4 regions of the Halalkalibacter sp. HAAS-P014 genome follow, and region 4 is predicted to be linked to each of the others. Evidence: riboswitches for the same ligand, from Rfam matches in the RefSeq annotation. Region 4 holds a riboswitch; each other region holds the start of a gene.
What was found. A riboswitch is a leader RNA that binds a small molecule or an ion and turns the genes downstream of it on or off. The one in region 4 is predicted to bind cyclic di-GMP.
Positions count from the first base shown of each region.

Region 1: another riboswitch for cyclic di-GMP. It lies ahead of AC1FXZ_RS06605 (methyl-accepting chemotaxis protein); the one in region 4 lies ahead of AC1FXZ_RS07875 (ATP-binding protein).
Region 2: another riboswitch for cyclic di-GMP. It lies ahead of AC1FXZ_RS10655 (DUF5667 domain-containing protein); the one in region 4 lies ahead of AC1FXZ_RS07875 (ATP-binding protein).
Region 3: another riboswitch for cyclic di-GMP. It lies ahead of AC1FXZ_RS00735 (hypothetical protein); the one in region 4 lies ahead of AC1FXZ_RS07875 (ATP-binding protein).

Region 1 covers NZ_JBWQTV010000006.1:383,739-387,757, forward strand. The annotation lists gene AC1FXZ_RS06600 (STAS domain-containing protein) at 415-726, opposite strand; gene AC1FXZ_RS06605 (methyl-accepting chemotaxis protein) at 741-2,492, opposite strand; cyclic di-GMP riboswitch class I at 2,833-2,917, opposite strand; gene fba (class II fructose-1,6-bisphosphate aldolase) at 3,228-4,019, opposite strand, start outside.
Region 2 covers NZ_JBWQTV010000013.1:112,243-116,261, reverse strand. The annotation lists gene AC1FXZ_RS10660 (hypothetical protein) at 1-789, shown strand, start outside; gene AC1FXZ_RS10655 (DUF5667 domain-containing protein) at 1,025-2,266, opposite strand; cyclic di-GMP riboswitch class I at 2,344-2,427, opposite strand; gene AC1FXZ_RS10650 (tetratricopeptide repeat protein) at 3,333-4,019, opposite strand, start outside.
Region 3 covers NZ_JBWQTV010000001.1:121,218-125,236, forward strand. The annotation lists gene queE (7-carboxy-7-deazaguanine synthase QueE) at 1-650, shown strand, start outside; gene queF (preQ(1) synthase) at 667-1,164, shown strand; partial or broken gene AC1FXZ_RS00730 (IS1595 family transposase) at 1,232-1,499, shown strand; gene AC1FXZ_RS00735 (hypothetical protein) at 1,708-2,037, opposite strand; cyclic di-GMP riboswitch class I at 2,100-2,182, opposite strand; gene AC1FXZ_RS00740 (hypothetical protein) at 2,571-2,921, shown strand; gene AC1FXZ_RS00745 (NAD-dependent epimerase/dehydratase family protein) at 3,597-4,019, shown strand, end outside.
Region 4 covers NZ_JBWQTV010000010.1:47,317-51,335, reverse strand. The annotation lists gene AC1FXZ_RS07880 (methyl-accepting chemotaxis protein) at 1-1,364, opposite strand, end outside; cyclic di-GMP riboswitch class I at 1,874-1,960, shown strand; gene AC1FXZ_RS07875 (ATP-binding protein) at 2,110-3,075, shown strand; gene AC1FXZ_RS07870 (HAMP domain-containing protein) at 3,100-4,019, shown strand, end outside.

The sequences.
Region 1 (4,019 bases), on a different contig from region 4:
CACACGAATCCCCTATCGTAAACGACCTACCTTGCCAGCCTCACGGGACTGAATTAAAGGTACCAGTTATTAAGTTAAACACATTATCTATTAAGTTTTGTGTTTTGTCAATATAGCGATTGAGGGAAATTACCCGGATTTTGATTTCTTCTATTTCCTAGGGAAGCGCAGAATGTGACAAGGATGTCGAATGAGTTGAGATTTTCGGAGAACTCTTTAGTCTTACTTTTACTATCGTTTAAAAGCCTATCATCTTCCGGATTTAAAGATTGCGAGCATCGCAAACAAACTTACTTGGAATTATATACGCTCCAATGACTTTACAGAGCGTACGTTCCTATATATATATCAGAAAGGAGAGTTGAATTATTTTAACTCTCCTTTCTGTTAGTAGATAACGATAGAAGTTAGTTTTTAAAAATTAGAAGATATATCAAAAAATTTATTTAGCCGTGTACGTTCAAATAATTCTTTTACTTTTTGGTTTAAATTTTTAACAATAACCTCACCACCATTAGTAAATACACGTTTTCTTACTGTAACTAGAACACCTAATCCTGTACTGTCAATATTTTCGACCTCACTAAAGTCAAACGTAAAAAATTTATAACCTTGATCAATATAATTGGTCAATTCTTCTCTCAATTGGGTTGCTTCTTTTGTAAAAACCCCCCCACTTAGTTGTACAAATACATTGTTTTCACGTACATCAATTGATTGAGCCATTTTCATCCCTCCTTTTAAATTTTAAATTTCTCTACCGCTTTTCTTAAAGTTTGAGCTAGTATATTCGTCTCATTTGCCACAGAAGCGACTGATTCCATAGATGTTTTTGTACCATCAGAGGAAGTAGATGTTTCTTGAGCATTTACAGAAGTATTTTCAATACCCGTTGCAAGACTATCGATTAATTCAATGATTTTTTCAGACGATGCAACTTCCTCGCTAGTAACTTCAGAAATATTCTCAATGTCCGTAACTGTTTTATTAACAGCTTGTAAAATTTCCTCTAATGAATCCCCACACTCGCTTACTATGCAAGAACCTTTATCAACTTGTGACTTGCTTTCTTTAATCGCACAAACTGTATCGCTCGTACTATTAGAGATTTGTGAAATTAATTCTGCTACTTTTGTTGCCCCTTGACTTGATTGTTCAGCTAATTTCTTGACCTCATCTGCGACAACTGCGAAACCTTTTCCAGCCTCACCTGCACGAGCTGCTTCAATCGCTGCATTTAAAGCTAATAAATTCGTTTGTTGTGATATATTAGTTATCATTTCAGTAATGGTTTTAATCTCTTTTGTATACTCATCTAATGTTTGAATAAATTTTTCTGTTTCATCCGTTGATGATTTTATGTTCTTCATACAATTAATGGCTTCTTCAACAGTCTTTTTCCCACGATTTGCTGTTTCATACGTACTTTTAGAATTATTGGCTGAAGAAAATGATTTTTCTTTTGCAATTTGTATTAGGGAAGAAAGTTCTAATAAAGTTGCTGATACTTCTAGCATAGTATCGTTCCCACTTTCGGCATCCTGTGAGGCTGCTTGTGCATTATTCGAAATTATGTTTATAGCATTATGTACTTCATCACTTGAAGCTGCCATATAATCTGAAGATGCAGCAAGTGTTCGCGACGAACTTTCCACTTCCCCAACAAGACTTCTTAAATTTTCAACCATTTCATTTAAACTTTCTGTTAATACTCCGACTTCGTCCTTAGAATTAACAGGCAACGGTTTTCCCGTTAAGATTCCATTTGCTACATCCTCCAAACGGCTAGCAGCTCTAGAAATAGGATTAACGATCATATTAGACATAATTAAGGCCACTATAACGGCAATAAGAATAGCAACAATAGTAATTATGATAAAAGTCCATTGTAAGATTTGACCGTTCTCTATCAACTCTTTTTCTAGTTCTACAATTTTGGCATCTTGCAAATCAAATATTATTTGCCACGCTTGGATTGCTTCAATGGCATAAACCGTACAAAATTCCTCCATAATATCAATGGTTTGTTCAAATGAAGGTCTTTTAAAGGTATGAGAATATTGCCCCGTGTTGCCATTCCCATATGCTCCATCATGATCATCAAAAGTAGGAACCACTTCATCTGTAATTAACTTTCTCCACCTTGCTGTTTTTTCATCAGCTACAGCAATCGCCTCAGCATATTCAGGATCGCTACCTAATGTCTCGAGTAACATCTCTTGTGTGGCGATCGAATACTCTGTGAGTTCTTCGAATTCTTTAACCAGTTCAGCGTCTCCATATAATATATATCCACGTGCTGTTACAACACGGTAGGTTACATTATGTTTCATCTCTTCGGCAGCTTTGAGTAATTCATATTCCTCTTCCACCATTTGTCTAACATCGTTTGTATAGTTCGAAATACCCCAAAAACCAAATATACCCATAATTAAAACAGTTAGCAAAACTAAGCCAAATCCACCTAGTATTTTCAGTTTTAAACTTTTCAAACCCTCGACTCCTCTCATTGGTTTTATAGAATTAATATTTACTCTTTTAAATCAATGTCTTTCTCTTAATGCAAATCTTTATTCCTTCACAAACAGTAGTAATTACCAATACCCTTTATTCTCTATATCCCCAAAACAAAAAAGCCTACCAAAAAAGAATGGTAGACTAAAGGCTTAATGTTGAATATTACGATTATTACTTAAAGTTACGTCCAGCCAAATATCAGCCAAAAGCTAAGCCTTAATAAAGCCACACTTTGGTCCTGTGAAATTTGTGGTAATTGGCCATCACTATTAAGTTAAATTATAACAACATAACCTCTTACATGTATTCCATCTTTTCGGGAACCCGGCTACCATAGAATAAATTCTTTAGGCCCGTAGCTTTGCGTCCCCAGCTTTCGCTAGGTTTGCCATTATCGAAGGTTGGTATTAATATGAGTTATTAGATTTCAATTTACTTTAATATCAAACTTGGACTTTAGCCCCCCTTTCTATTCACCGAATCTCAGTTCAAATTACAAAAGTACTATATATAATAATAGTTTTATTTCGACAAAAAATGAAGTGATTTTAATAAATTAGTTAAAATATGATAGAAACTAAAGGTGAACTTTCACATTACCACTTTAAAAAAACTGCTCTTAACTCATGCGACATATCGACAAAAAATATCTCGTTTCGATCCAAAAACCCCACTATCATCAGTAAATAGTGGGGTTAAAGTCTAACTTCTTACGCTTTATTTGAAGACCCAAACTCGCGCATCTTGCCTTTTACTGTTTCTTTAATTGCATCTCGTGCCGGTCCTAAAAACTTACGTGGATCGTATACGTTTGGATTTTCCTCTAGCACTTCACGGATGGCCTTTGTAGAAGAAATTTGATTTTCTGTGTTTACATTAATTTTTGCTGTTCCAAGTGAGATTGCCTTTTGAATATCTTTTGTTGGGATACCTGTTCCTCCATGTAATACAAGTGGAATCCCAGTTAAATCCATAACCTCTTTCATACGATCAAAACCAAGGTTCGGCTCACCTTTATATGGTCCGTGTACAGATCCTAGTGCCGGTGCGAAGCAATCTACATTTGTTTCACATACTAATTGATCACACTCTGCTGGTATTGCATATGCGGCATCGGCATCATCAACAATTAAGTCATCCTCTTGTCCACCGATACGGCCTAATTCCGCTTCAACTGATACTCCATGAATATGAGCAAGCTCTACGACTTTCTTCGTTAACGCAATGTTCTCTTCAAGTGGATGATGTGAACCATCAATCATGACAGATGTAAAGCCGGCTTGAATCGCTTCAGCACACTTTTCAAAGCTTGAACCGTGATCTAAATGAATGGCCACAGGAACTGTTACACTGTATGACTTCATCAAAGCTTTCACCATGTCGACAACTACATTAAATCCACCCATGTAACGAGCAGCACCTTCAGAAACCCCACAAATCAATGGTGACTTTTCTTCTTCTGCTGCTTGTAAAATAGCTTGTGTATATTCTAGATTATTTAA
Region 2 (4,019 bases), on a different contig from region 4:
TACAAACGAAAAATGGGGTCAATTGCTTGCGATATGGATGTTATTTCATTGGGTGCATTAGAATATTCACGGCTTCTTAAGAAGTTCTATATCGAAAGAAGTAATTGGTTAAATATTATCGTAACTGTTTTTATAGCGATTATTTGTTTTTATAGCTTTTCGGATAAACCACTTTTATATGGGATGGTTCCTTTTGCTACTCTCCTTTTTGTCATCTTCCGAACGGTTTCCAGGGTTTTAGAAATTCTTATTGCTTTTTATAATGATATCGTTACTAAACGTGAAAAGCTTTTCTTCTGGAGTAAGAATCAATATAGAACGATTAATCATGATCATATAAAAGACATCAAAGAATTCAATGGCAAAAAAGAACTGGGCAACGCTGAAATTGTCTATATCAATTCTTGGAATAATACTCTTCTGCTTCCATCATCAAGAACTTCTCTTGCCTTACATAGCATCTTGGAACTAACAATCATTTTTAGCGTTCTTTATTTTTTATTAGCTGGATTATCTCATTACTTTCCGTTATGGGCTTCACCTATTGCTTTGAATCACGACCTCGGGATTATCCAATTTATCCTTTACTCTTTTTCCGTAGCTGTGACCTTACCTGATATCCAAATTGAATCTTTATGGTCGCTATTTGAATTTTTACAGTTGCTCAGTAGTCTAGTATTGTTGATCATGTCTTTAGCGTATTATCTCGGTAAAGGACATGACATACAGAAACATGAAAAAGAGATGTATGTCAAAAGCAAATACGATGATATTTTCGGCAAAAAATGAATAGAAGGTAGCATGAGAACTGATAGGCTCCTTTCTAGATAGACAGATTATCTGTGCTACCCAGGAGGGAGCTTTCGTGGGCAATAGATGAATACATGTACTTTTATAATTAAGAACGACTACAAAAACGATTAAACGGCCATAGCCCTTTAGAATATAGGACTATGGCCGTTTAATGTTATTTATTATTCCACTGTCTACTTAACAGGGAGTAGTTCAAACCGTCCCCGTGCTTCTACTCTTTATTTTTCTTATCTTCAGCTTTATTAGCATTTCCATTTTGTTTCTCTTGTGCTTTATCCGGTTTCTTCTCTTCTGCTTTAGTTGCTTTTTCTGCTTTCTTCTCTTCCACTTTAGCTGCTTTTTCTACTTTCTTTTCTTCTGCCTTAGCCGGTTTTTCTGCTTTCTTTTCTTCTGCTTTAGCTGCTTTTTCAGGCTTCTTTTCTGCTTCCTTCGTTACGTTTTCGATTTGTTTCTCTTTGGCTGGTTTGACTGGCGCTTCGCTAATAGACTCGTCTTTATCTGCCTGCTCTTCTAGATTGTTGCTAGCAGCTAGTACCTCTTCATGATTTTCTTCGTTTGTTTCTCTCACTAGTTCTTCAGTAACCTCTTTAACTTCTTCCTCAGTTAGAGGCTCCTCTGTCGCTTCTTCCATCATATCTTCTAAATCTGTACCATCACCATCAAGTTTAGCTAATTTTTTCGTTAATTTCGTTTCAAGTCTTTCTTGGGCTTTGGCAACATTTTTCTCAAGAGCTGCTTTTGCTTGCGGGTTTTGTACTTTCTCTAACGCAGCTTGCAAGGCTAATAGGTTAGAAGAGAATTTCGCTTCTAGTTCAGCACGTGTTAAATCAGTAACTTCCTCATCAGAGGCCGTTTCTTCGGATACTGCCTCTTCCGAATTTTCTTCACTGTTTTCTTGATCCTTCGATTCCACGCCTTCTGTGCTCTCAGTATTCTCCTTGTTTTCTTCAGCTGCATCGTCTTCTTCAGCAGCCTCTTCCTCTTGGTCTGATAAGACTGGTTGCTCATATTTTACAAAAGCTGCTTCCTGTTGATCGATTGCTTCTTGAAGAAGCTTCATTGCTGCCTCTTCTTCACCAAGTTCGAATAAGGCTTCAGCTTCTTTAATACGCTCCTCTGCAAAAGAAGCAAGTAATTCAGCCTCTTTTAAATCATCAAACGTGAAAAGGAGCTGAATATTTTCCTGGATCTTCTTAACAAAATAGAAGAAATCCCCTGGAAGCAGTGATGACTCGCTTTCTTCGCTATCAATGACTGTTTCTGATGCTGGTTCAGCCTCTTCCACTTGGCTCTCGTCTATCACATTCTCTATTTCCTCAGCCGTCTCTTCCTGAATAATATCTTCATCATGGCTATCTGCGTAAGCTAGATTTGCCCCGGCTGGATACGTACTTCCAAATGCTACTAGTCCAACTACCAATAATGTCCTAACTGATTTTTCAATCTTAAACATAAAAAAAATCCTCTCCTACAATTTAAATTTTGCTGAGAAAGATTTGAAAGCTATCGTATCGGCTTCATTCTCCATTCTTCAGCGGTCCAGCCACCATAGCATAGCGCTTTAGGTCTGTGACTTTGCGTCTCTCCCTTTCGAAAGATTTGCCTTTTTTGAAATGACAAATGAAGATGGGTGTATGATTTAACTAAGGTTCATACAACGCTCTTCTGATATAAATTATACTCTAAAAACAAATGAACAAATAGGGACTTTAGAGGGAGAGGTAGAAGGAGGAAAATCACGAGAATGGTCACAGTGCTTGTGGCGAGATAACTCCCCCATTCTGTGGATATGTAACCAATTGATAAAAAAAGCACGTAGCCTCCCTGTGAATATCTCATACAATGTGGAGAACTACGTGTATAAAGTATAGGTTATTCACTTTTGGGTACAAAAAGCTCGATGTTTTCGATAGACTCATTTTCCTTCATCCACAGTTTTGAAGGAAGCGCGAGTACCGTCCGGGACTGGTGAAAAAGTACCTCGAAGAAGGAAATTTTAATCTAAGTGTAGAATATAAAACCCAAAAATTTAAACTTCCTTCTTGCTAGGGAATTCAAAAATTTTTGCGATAAGTAACAGCAATAATATGTTCTACCGATATTAGGCATTTACACTACACATAGAGCTTAAAAATTTGAGAAAAACTTCCGAATTCCCATGTAAGAACCGCCGCCATGCTTTTTTGACAACAAAAACTAATCATAAGAACGATAAAAACAACACACTTCTTCTCAAAAATCGTTTAAAAATGTATTTTTCCACTTCTCAAGCAAATATCGCCTTCAAAACGCTCATTATAACCTATCAACACCCTTACAAAATCACGTTTTATAGCAATTTTGCAAATATAACGGCGAATTCGCTGATATAACGGTGAATTTCGCAATATAATAGCGAAATTGTAAATATAACGGCAAATTTGCCCAATTTAATAGCAACTAGCTTTTATTAGCAATTTTACTAGGGTTATCTGCAATCAGCCAAGAGAAAATGATCGCAGTTCTCGCCATCCCCAAAACTACTGCACAAAAATCTGCCTCACCACAGCACCATCATGATCTTCTTCAAAAACGAATTGCACCGTATACTCTCCGGCGCTGTAATTGAGGTAGTATCCCATCAGAAAGTACTGATCTTCCCCCCTTGTATCTGGCGCACCTAACACATCAATCAGTTCCTTTTGTGTAAAAGGTAAAATTTGTCCCTCTGACTGAAAACTTCTTAGTACTTCAAACTCGTCTCGATATCCCATCATATAAGTGGCGTCGTCGTACTCATAAAAGATTGTTCCTTGAAAGCCCATCGTATCATCGATCGGATCTCCGAATCTGCTGAGAACTTCCTCTTCCACCGTCCCAATTGGAGCCATGCCTTCAGCAATGATCCCGTATGCTCCCAAGTTCATCAGTTCATGTAAATAATTCGCAACCTCATTGGCAGAGCCACTTTCTCTTAAGATGACGTCGATATACTCAGTCGGATATTGGGTGATTCCCCCTTCGTCGATGATCATATCGCCCGAAGCAGCGTATTGCTCACGCAAAGCCTGGCCTTCATCAAAACCAAACTCATACTCCTCGGTTAACGTCATCGTCCAGTTATCTACCTCTAACTCCACCGTACTGTACGTCCAAATTCCTTCTGCATTGTTATAATTGACATATTGGAAGGCATTCGGACCTGCCGATTTTAACCGTGGACTCGA
Region 3 (4,019 bases), on a different contig from region 4:
TTGGACAAAAGACTATGTTTGTTCGAACTGGTGGCTGTGATTACTCTTGTTCTTGGTGTGATTCGAGTTTTACATGGGATGGCTCTGTCAAAAGTCAGTTAATGGAGCCTGAAGAAATTATAAAAAAACTAAAGCAACTTGGTGGACAAGCCTTCTCACATGTTACCATTTCAGGTGGAAATCCAGCTCTTCATAAAGGGATCGATGAGCTTGTTGATCTTTGTCATGACCAACAATGGAAAGTAGCAATTGAAACGCAAGGGTCCATTTGGCAAGAGTGGATGAAAAAGATTGATGATGTTACAATTTCACCGAAGCCTCCTAGTTCTAAAATGGAAACAAATCTTGAAGAGCTTGATCATTATATTACTCAGCTAGAAGATCGCAACATGAGCTTGAAAATAGTCGTATTTAATGATGAGGATTTTACGTATGCTGAAATGATTCGAAACAGGTACCCGAATGTCTCTTTCTATTTACAAATTGGAAATGAAGATATCACATCAACTGACGATGAAGCCCTGCTTTCCACACTGTTAAATCGCTATGAATGGTTAATAGAAAAAGCAACAAAATCAATCGTTATGAATGAAGCAAAGGTATTGCCACAGTTACACACCTTTATTTGGGGAAATAAACGTGGTGTTTAAGTAAGGAGATGAAAAAATGAGTGGTCGAAAAGAAGAAGAATTAGAAGGAGTCACGTTACTGGGAAATCAAGGTACGAACTATGATTTTTCTTATAACCCTTCAATTTTGGAAGTATTTGAAAATAAGCATCAAAATCGTGATTATTTCGTTAAGTTTAACTGCCCGGAGTTTACATCGCTATGTCCGATGACGGGTCAGCCTGATTTTGCGACGATATACATTAGCTATATTCCTGATGTGAAAATGGTAGAAAGTAAGTCGTTAAAGCTTTATTTATTTAGTTTCCGTAATCATGGAGATTTTCACGAGGATTGCATGAATATAATTATGAATGATCTTATTGAGCTTATGGAGCCACGCTATATTGAAGTGTGGGGCAAGTTCACACCGCGTGGTGGTATTAGTATTGATCCTTATACGAATTACGGAAAGCCTGGAACGAAGTATGAGAAAATGGCTGAACATCGTATGATGAATCATGATATGTATCCGGAGACAGTTGATAATAGATAGTTGTGAAATAAAGCTAAATGGTGACCAAAATGAGTGACCAGTAAATTTGTAAATAAAAATGAAGTGACTAATGGTAGAAGGTTATACACTACCGAAAATCGCTGATATTCTTGATCTTTATATCTCTACCGCTGTTTATTGGCGACACACACAGAAAGTCTCGCAAACGTGGTTTTTCTAAGGAACAAGTCTGTGTGGTTGTCGCACAAGACCGTAATGGACAAGTTATCTCTCAAATGGCAGGTAAAGGGCGTATCAAATCAACGGATACTGATAGGGTATTAGGGGAGTTTTTAGACACCTCTGATTTGTTATGCAGTGATACAGCGACTAACTAAACAATCCCCCCAAATGCTTTACTACTTATTTTTAATTTAATCAAAAATTCCCATTAAGGCAACAAACTTACGAAAATAGCGAAATAAAAAGAGCCCTTGCTAGAGAGGGCTCCATCATACATGGTTGATGTTTGTTTGTGACTAAGCAGTATTATTACCTTTGATTTATTTGAATATTCAATAAAAGATAACGTGAGGTGTAACATTAAAACCTCTTATGTAGACCTAGCTTACGTTGTAACTCACTTATTTTTTTATATGCCTCACGATATTCTTTATCAATTTGAGTAACAGCATTTATCATAAAGTTGTTACTATATTCAGTACGTAAAAGAGAGAATACGAATGGTTTTTTCTCTTTTATAATTGCCATCACTTCCTCTATCGGCAAACTTACAGTTTCGGTTTTAGTTTTAAGGAATTCGGTAATGAATTTTTTGTATTCAGGTACAGTTTGTTTTGTGTCGGGATTATCAAGTATTAAAGTATCAAATTTTTGCAAAGCCATTTTAAGTTCCGGCTCTATTAAGTCCATATTAATCGTCACTCCTTATAAAATCTGCCAATTGAAAATAAGCCTCTTAAGGAGATAATTTCATCGGCAACTGGCTGACATAGGTTTCCCGTTAGTCCCTTTAGTTTTGCGTCCTTATCTTTCAATAAGTTTGCCATTTCGACATTATGAATAATGAACAAAAAGAAGTATTTTATATATTAAACGCTTATGTAAGTAACCTTATCTGATATTTCTATTAAAAATATTCATGTGAGATTATCAAACATACTTGGTTGGTTCCTGCCTCCTTTTATTTATGCTAATTGACGAAATGCCAAATCCTCCAGCATTTCACACGGTCCAAGCCTACAGAAGTTATCCGAAAGTGAAAATGGTCTTCGTAACTTTATAGTGACCTATTATAAAGATTATAAAAAACGAATTTATAACCCTCACTTTTTAACCTCAGATGTTTAGTTGAAAAGATTGTCCCACCACCTGTATTACCCTATAGAACTTTATCAAAAACACATTCGTTTGTCGACATAAGAAACAAGGTTTGCCATACGAAGGTGATATTCGGACCTTTAGATATTATAGAGGTTTTTCATTCGGGTTTCAAAATTACGGGACTCGTAAAATTAAAAAGGAATTATGGAACTGTAGAAAGACCATATCTAGACGCTGGAGATCTACCAGAAGCCCCTATGCATATTTCACAAAACGGCTCTCTTCAAAATCGATCACGGGAAGTATGGCAATACGAAGTGAGTAGTTTATCTTACCCAGTATCAGTAACGATGATCCAAGAGAATGAGAGAAATGATTTTGATCTGTATATTTATGATTCTAATGGAAGTTTAGTAGGGTACTCCAATACAACGGATAGACAGGAGATTGTTTCATTTGTCCCCCGCAGATAAGGGAATTACTTTATAGAAGTGTATAGTTTCCGTGGAAGAGGAAATTACTTCTTAGACGTAAGTGGTGGATGAGACTATTTATACTCTTGTACGCGACTAGCCTGCTAAGATATTATATTGTAGCAGCAATTTGTTAGTATGTGGATTTTGTACCGACCTGTCTGTTACTGATCTTTAGAGAGGCCGGCATTCTAGTCAGCTTCTAAATATAAAAACTTCAGTGTATATTCGGGTGTGGGAATATGGTAAGAATGTTGTTGGATTAAGAATTAACATATTGAAATAAGGTCTGTCTCCCGGAGCAGTGAATCATACTGGGGGACAGACCTCTATATTTTGGTTCCTTCTAAGAAAATGGCTGAGCATCATATGCTAATCATGATATGTTCGTGAAACAGTTGATAATAGATAATTTATTTGTGAAGTAACTATGAAATTTATAATTGGAATTCAAGAGGCTGTCATTTGTGACAACCTTTTTTTTCGTCAACGAATAAGGGGGGAGACAGACGCTTAATTTATTTTTAATCGCTAATCACCCTCACCCATTTTACTTTTTAAAAATAAGATATAGAAACGTAATTATATCTGTTAAAGAGGAGTCGACGTTATGGGAGTTTGGGTGCATGAAGTAAGAAAAGTTCGCTTGTTAACTTTTATTGGGGCTGGTCAACAATGAATATATTAGTAACTGGTGCAGCTGGTTTTATAGGTTCTCATCTTTGCGAGAAATTATTGGAGGACTCAAAGACGAACGTAATAGGGGTTGACTTTTTTATCGGACCAACTTCAGAAACTATTACGAGACAAAACCTTGAAAAGCTATTAAAGCATCCACGCTTTTCTTTTTATGAGGAAGATTTATTGAAAATAAAATGGGACCATTTTCTGCAGAACATTGATTATGTGTATCATTTAGCTGGTATGCCAGGGGTTCGTTCAAGTTGGGGGACAGATTTCAATCACTATGTTACAAATAATATAACTGTAACACAAAGGTTACTTGAAGCATGCAAACATGTCCCACTTAAGAAAGTGATCTATTCATCGACATCGTCTGTCTATGGAGAGAAAACAGGGAAAGTTTCAGAAAAGGCG
Region 4 (4,019 bases):
CCTTCAGCCATTGTAGATACCGATAACTGAATGTCACGTTGGATATCTTTGATCAATGTGCTAACTTGACTGGCTGATTGATTGGATTGTTCAGCTAATTTACGAACTTCATCGGCAACAACGGCAAATCCTCTTCCATGCTCACCTGCGCGAGCTGCTTCTATCGCAGCGTTTAATGCTAACAGGTTTGTTTGATCGGAGACGTCCGTAATCATAGAAATGATCGTGCCGATTTCCTTTGACTTCTCCTCTAAATTTCGTATCACGTTTGAAGCTGCTGTTGCCGAGCTGCTAATGGTGCTCATTTGACTCACCGTTCTTCCAACGACCTCAACCCCATTTTGTGATTTTTGTTGTGCTACATTTGTAGCTTCAGTCACGGATTGAATAGACTGTGAAATTTGTTCAATTCCAACCGATATTTCATTAGCTTTATCATTGGCAATCATCGTGCTTTCAAGTTGCTTTTCTGCTCCAGAAGCGACTGATTGTATCGATTCTGTGATTTGATCACCTGCTTTAGCTGATTCATTTGCGCTAGCATTTAATTGTTCGGATGAAGCAGCTACTTGCTCTGAATTTGACTGAATTTGAGCGATCATTCCACGAAGGTTATCACTCATTATGTTGAAGGATTCATTTAAATGATAAATTTCATCTTCGCTTTTCAAGGTCATTTTTTTGACTGCTAAGTTCCCAGAAGCGACTTGTTTGGCTACTTCTTGCAAGCGAATAATGGGTTTTGCAATAATATTGGATACTAAGACTCCACTTACAATTGCAATTAAAAAGGCCAGCGCACTAACTATAATCGCAATAAAAATGGCAGTCTGCGCTCCTCGGTTCGTCTCTGTTTGATTTTGTTCAAGATATTCCCCGAGTTGATTGGTAAAGTCACGAGATAAGGTGCTCATCTCTTCACTAAGACTAACAACATTTAAATTAGCCATTTGAATCCCAGCTTCTAGATCTGTCCTAGCAACATCGATAGAGCGCTCAGCTGCCTCGAGAAAATCTTTATTGATCGTTTCTAAAGTATCAAAATAAGCAACGACTTCTTCTGCTTCTGTGTATTGTCTCGCTTGTTCGAGTAACGAGTTAATTTGATTATTTTGTTCCCTTAATTGATCAAAGTGACTTTCCTCTCTGTAAAGTAAAAACCCTCTAAGTTCACTTGTCTGATTGCTAACGAGCGTATCAACTTCTTGTGAAATCGATTGCAGACTAACGACGTTATCTAGCAAGTCGGTATAGGAATTGTTCGTTTGCTTAAGCGAGACATACGAAACGATGCTCGCAACAGCAAATAACAGGGAGATGATTAAATAGCTTGTAAATAATTTCTTTCTTAATGTAAGTTTCATTGATGCTTCCTCCAATAGGGTCTTAGAAAATGTCTTTTGATAATAGATCTAAAGGTATATGTATAACTACTACTAAACTCCCCCTTAATTAAATGGTCAGAATTTAAAAAGGCTATCTCTTAGCAATAGAGATAGCAAAAGGAATTCTATCAGTTCCTGCAGAGTGAATTTTTCACAAATTTGTGAAACTTTATACTCCTTGATTATATACTAGTATATTACTATTTTCAAACAAGTACTAATTTAGTAGCCTCAATCAATAGGAACAGATTCCTATTGAATATTGCTCCTATGATAGCAAAAGGCTCATGGAGAAAAGAAATATCCTTTATAAAAGGAGTCAAGTCCTAATCTCACCTTTGTATGTTATGTGGAAAATAAGAACACGCGCTGATTCACGGAAATGGATTTTTAGTGGAAAATAAAGTAACAAGATTAAGAAAAAAGAAAAGGAATAACTTGCCACTTAAGTCCTACAAAAGCGAAACGATATAAATAATAAATAGAACCTTCGATACTGGCAAACTTATTGAAAAATAAGGACGCAAAGCTATGGGTCTAAGGCTGCTTGCAGCTATGATCGCCTGGTTTCCGAAAAGGTTGGATTTTTAGAGTATGGGGAGATGGCGATCATCTATTACCCATTATTTTACAAGCCCTCCTTTTGGTGGGCTTGTTTTTTATTGGCATAATGCAGCGAAGTTTTTAATGAGGAATGAAAAATCTATCAAAGGAGGGGCATTCATTGAAACGGTTTCTAGATAAGGTTTTTAAAGATACGACGATCGCTACTCAGATGGGTGCACCATCTCTTGCATCAGATATTTCCTATACGGAAATGAGCTATATGGTAAAAAGAGGATTTCTTGCCCGAAAGTTAAGTCAGTACTTGCACTTCCATGATGATGTGGGCGATGCGTTATTTTATCTGTCTTTATCAAAGCCATCCTTTTTGAGCAAGAATTCACCAAAGAGTAATGAGTACTTACTCTATTTAAGTGAGAAGATGCTAGCTTGGAATGAGCAAAATCAAAATGTCTCAAGTCAAATTAAAAAGCTAGATGTTCGTGACGATCTTCAAAATGCAATGTTAAAAGTCTATGCAATGCATCGACAGGACTTGTTTTCATCAACAAATATGGTCATGAAACAAGAGCCAACTGTGGAAAAGGAAGAGGTTTCAGATGAGGAAAAAACTTGGTCCGTTTACCGGGATGTCATTTATGCTGCGACTCAAGGTCAGTTTTTGCTTATTAAAGAAGAGGAAGTAAGCAGCTATGTATCGGGTTCTGTGCTTTGTGAAGGAATGGTGAAAGAACGTTCGGACATTCCTATTTGCCGGAATCAAGCGAAAGAGATGCTAGAACAAAAGGTTGATAATCAAGCAACAATGATGAGTTGGCTACTCGTGTTGTCTGAAGCGATTACAAACACGATCAAACACGCAGAACAAGGTACGATGACAATCGTTGAAGATGAAGAGACGAACGAGATCCGTTTTATCATTGCTGATCGTGGGCCAGGGTTTCCTCTGAAAGACTTGCCGAACAATACACTATTAGCTGGTTACTCATCGAAACGATCAATGGGACAAGGGTTTACGTTAATGATGAAAATGACAAAACAAGTGATTTTGTCTACTTCAGAAAGGGGATCGACTCTCATCTTAACGTTTGATTGGAAAGAAGCACGGACGCAAAGTGCTGGGTAATAGACTGATGACTGGAGGAACATGATGAAACAAAATCAGATGATGATGCAGCTACTAAAAAAAATTGGGTTCTACGTAGGAGGAATTACGATTTTCACGTTTATCGTAGGCTCTTACTTTTTAAATGGAAGGATGGAAGAACTACAAGAGGATCAACTCAACCATGTGACGAGCACCGTTCTTCATGCGATGGAATCGACACAAGAATCGGTTGAGACGATTGAAAATATGATCGAACAACAATTGTATTTATCCTCTAAGGGGATTATGTCAGAGTTGCGAGGAAGGCAAGTAGAAGAGATTAGCCAAGAAGAATTGAGAGAACTCGCCGATCGGTGGGATGTTGAAGAAATTTCGCTATGGGAGAGGATTGATGATGATATCGTCGTGACCGGATCCTCTGATGAGACGCAGCTTCAGATGGGCTCAAAAGATTGGGGCTACTGGTTTACAGCATTTGATCAATTAATGTCAGAAGAAGAAGTAACAGTAGAGGAAGGGTTTAGTCTAGAGAATTATTGGGTCGGCCCGATCTCAAGGGCTGAGTTGTTTGAGCATCTATACTATAAATTTGGTTACTACTATGACGGTACGACAGACTTTATGATCAACCCTTACATACTAGATGAAGAAATATACAATGTCACCTTTCAAGCTGGGCCAACGCAAATGATTGAAAAAATAACGAAAGAAGACAGTACGATCCACGAGATTGCTGTCATGAATGTACCGGCTTGGTTAAAGGGAGATGAAAATGACATCATTGAACCTGATATTGATCTGCCTATCTTATATGGTAGCAATCAACTTGAACGCGAAGAAGATGAAGCGCTATTAGAACAAGTTCAAAACAGCGCACAAAGCGAAAGCATCATGTTCAAAGAAAATGGGGTTAGCTACAAAAAAGTGTATAAAGCACTACCAAATGACCGTGTAATGACAGT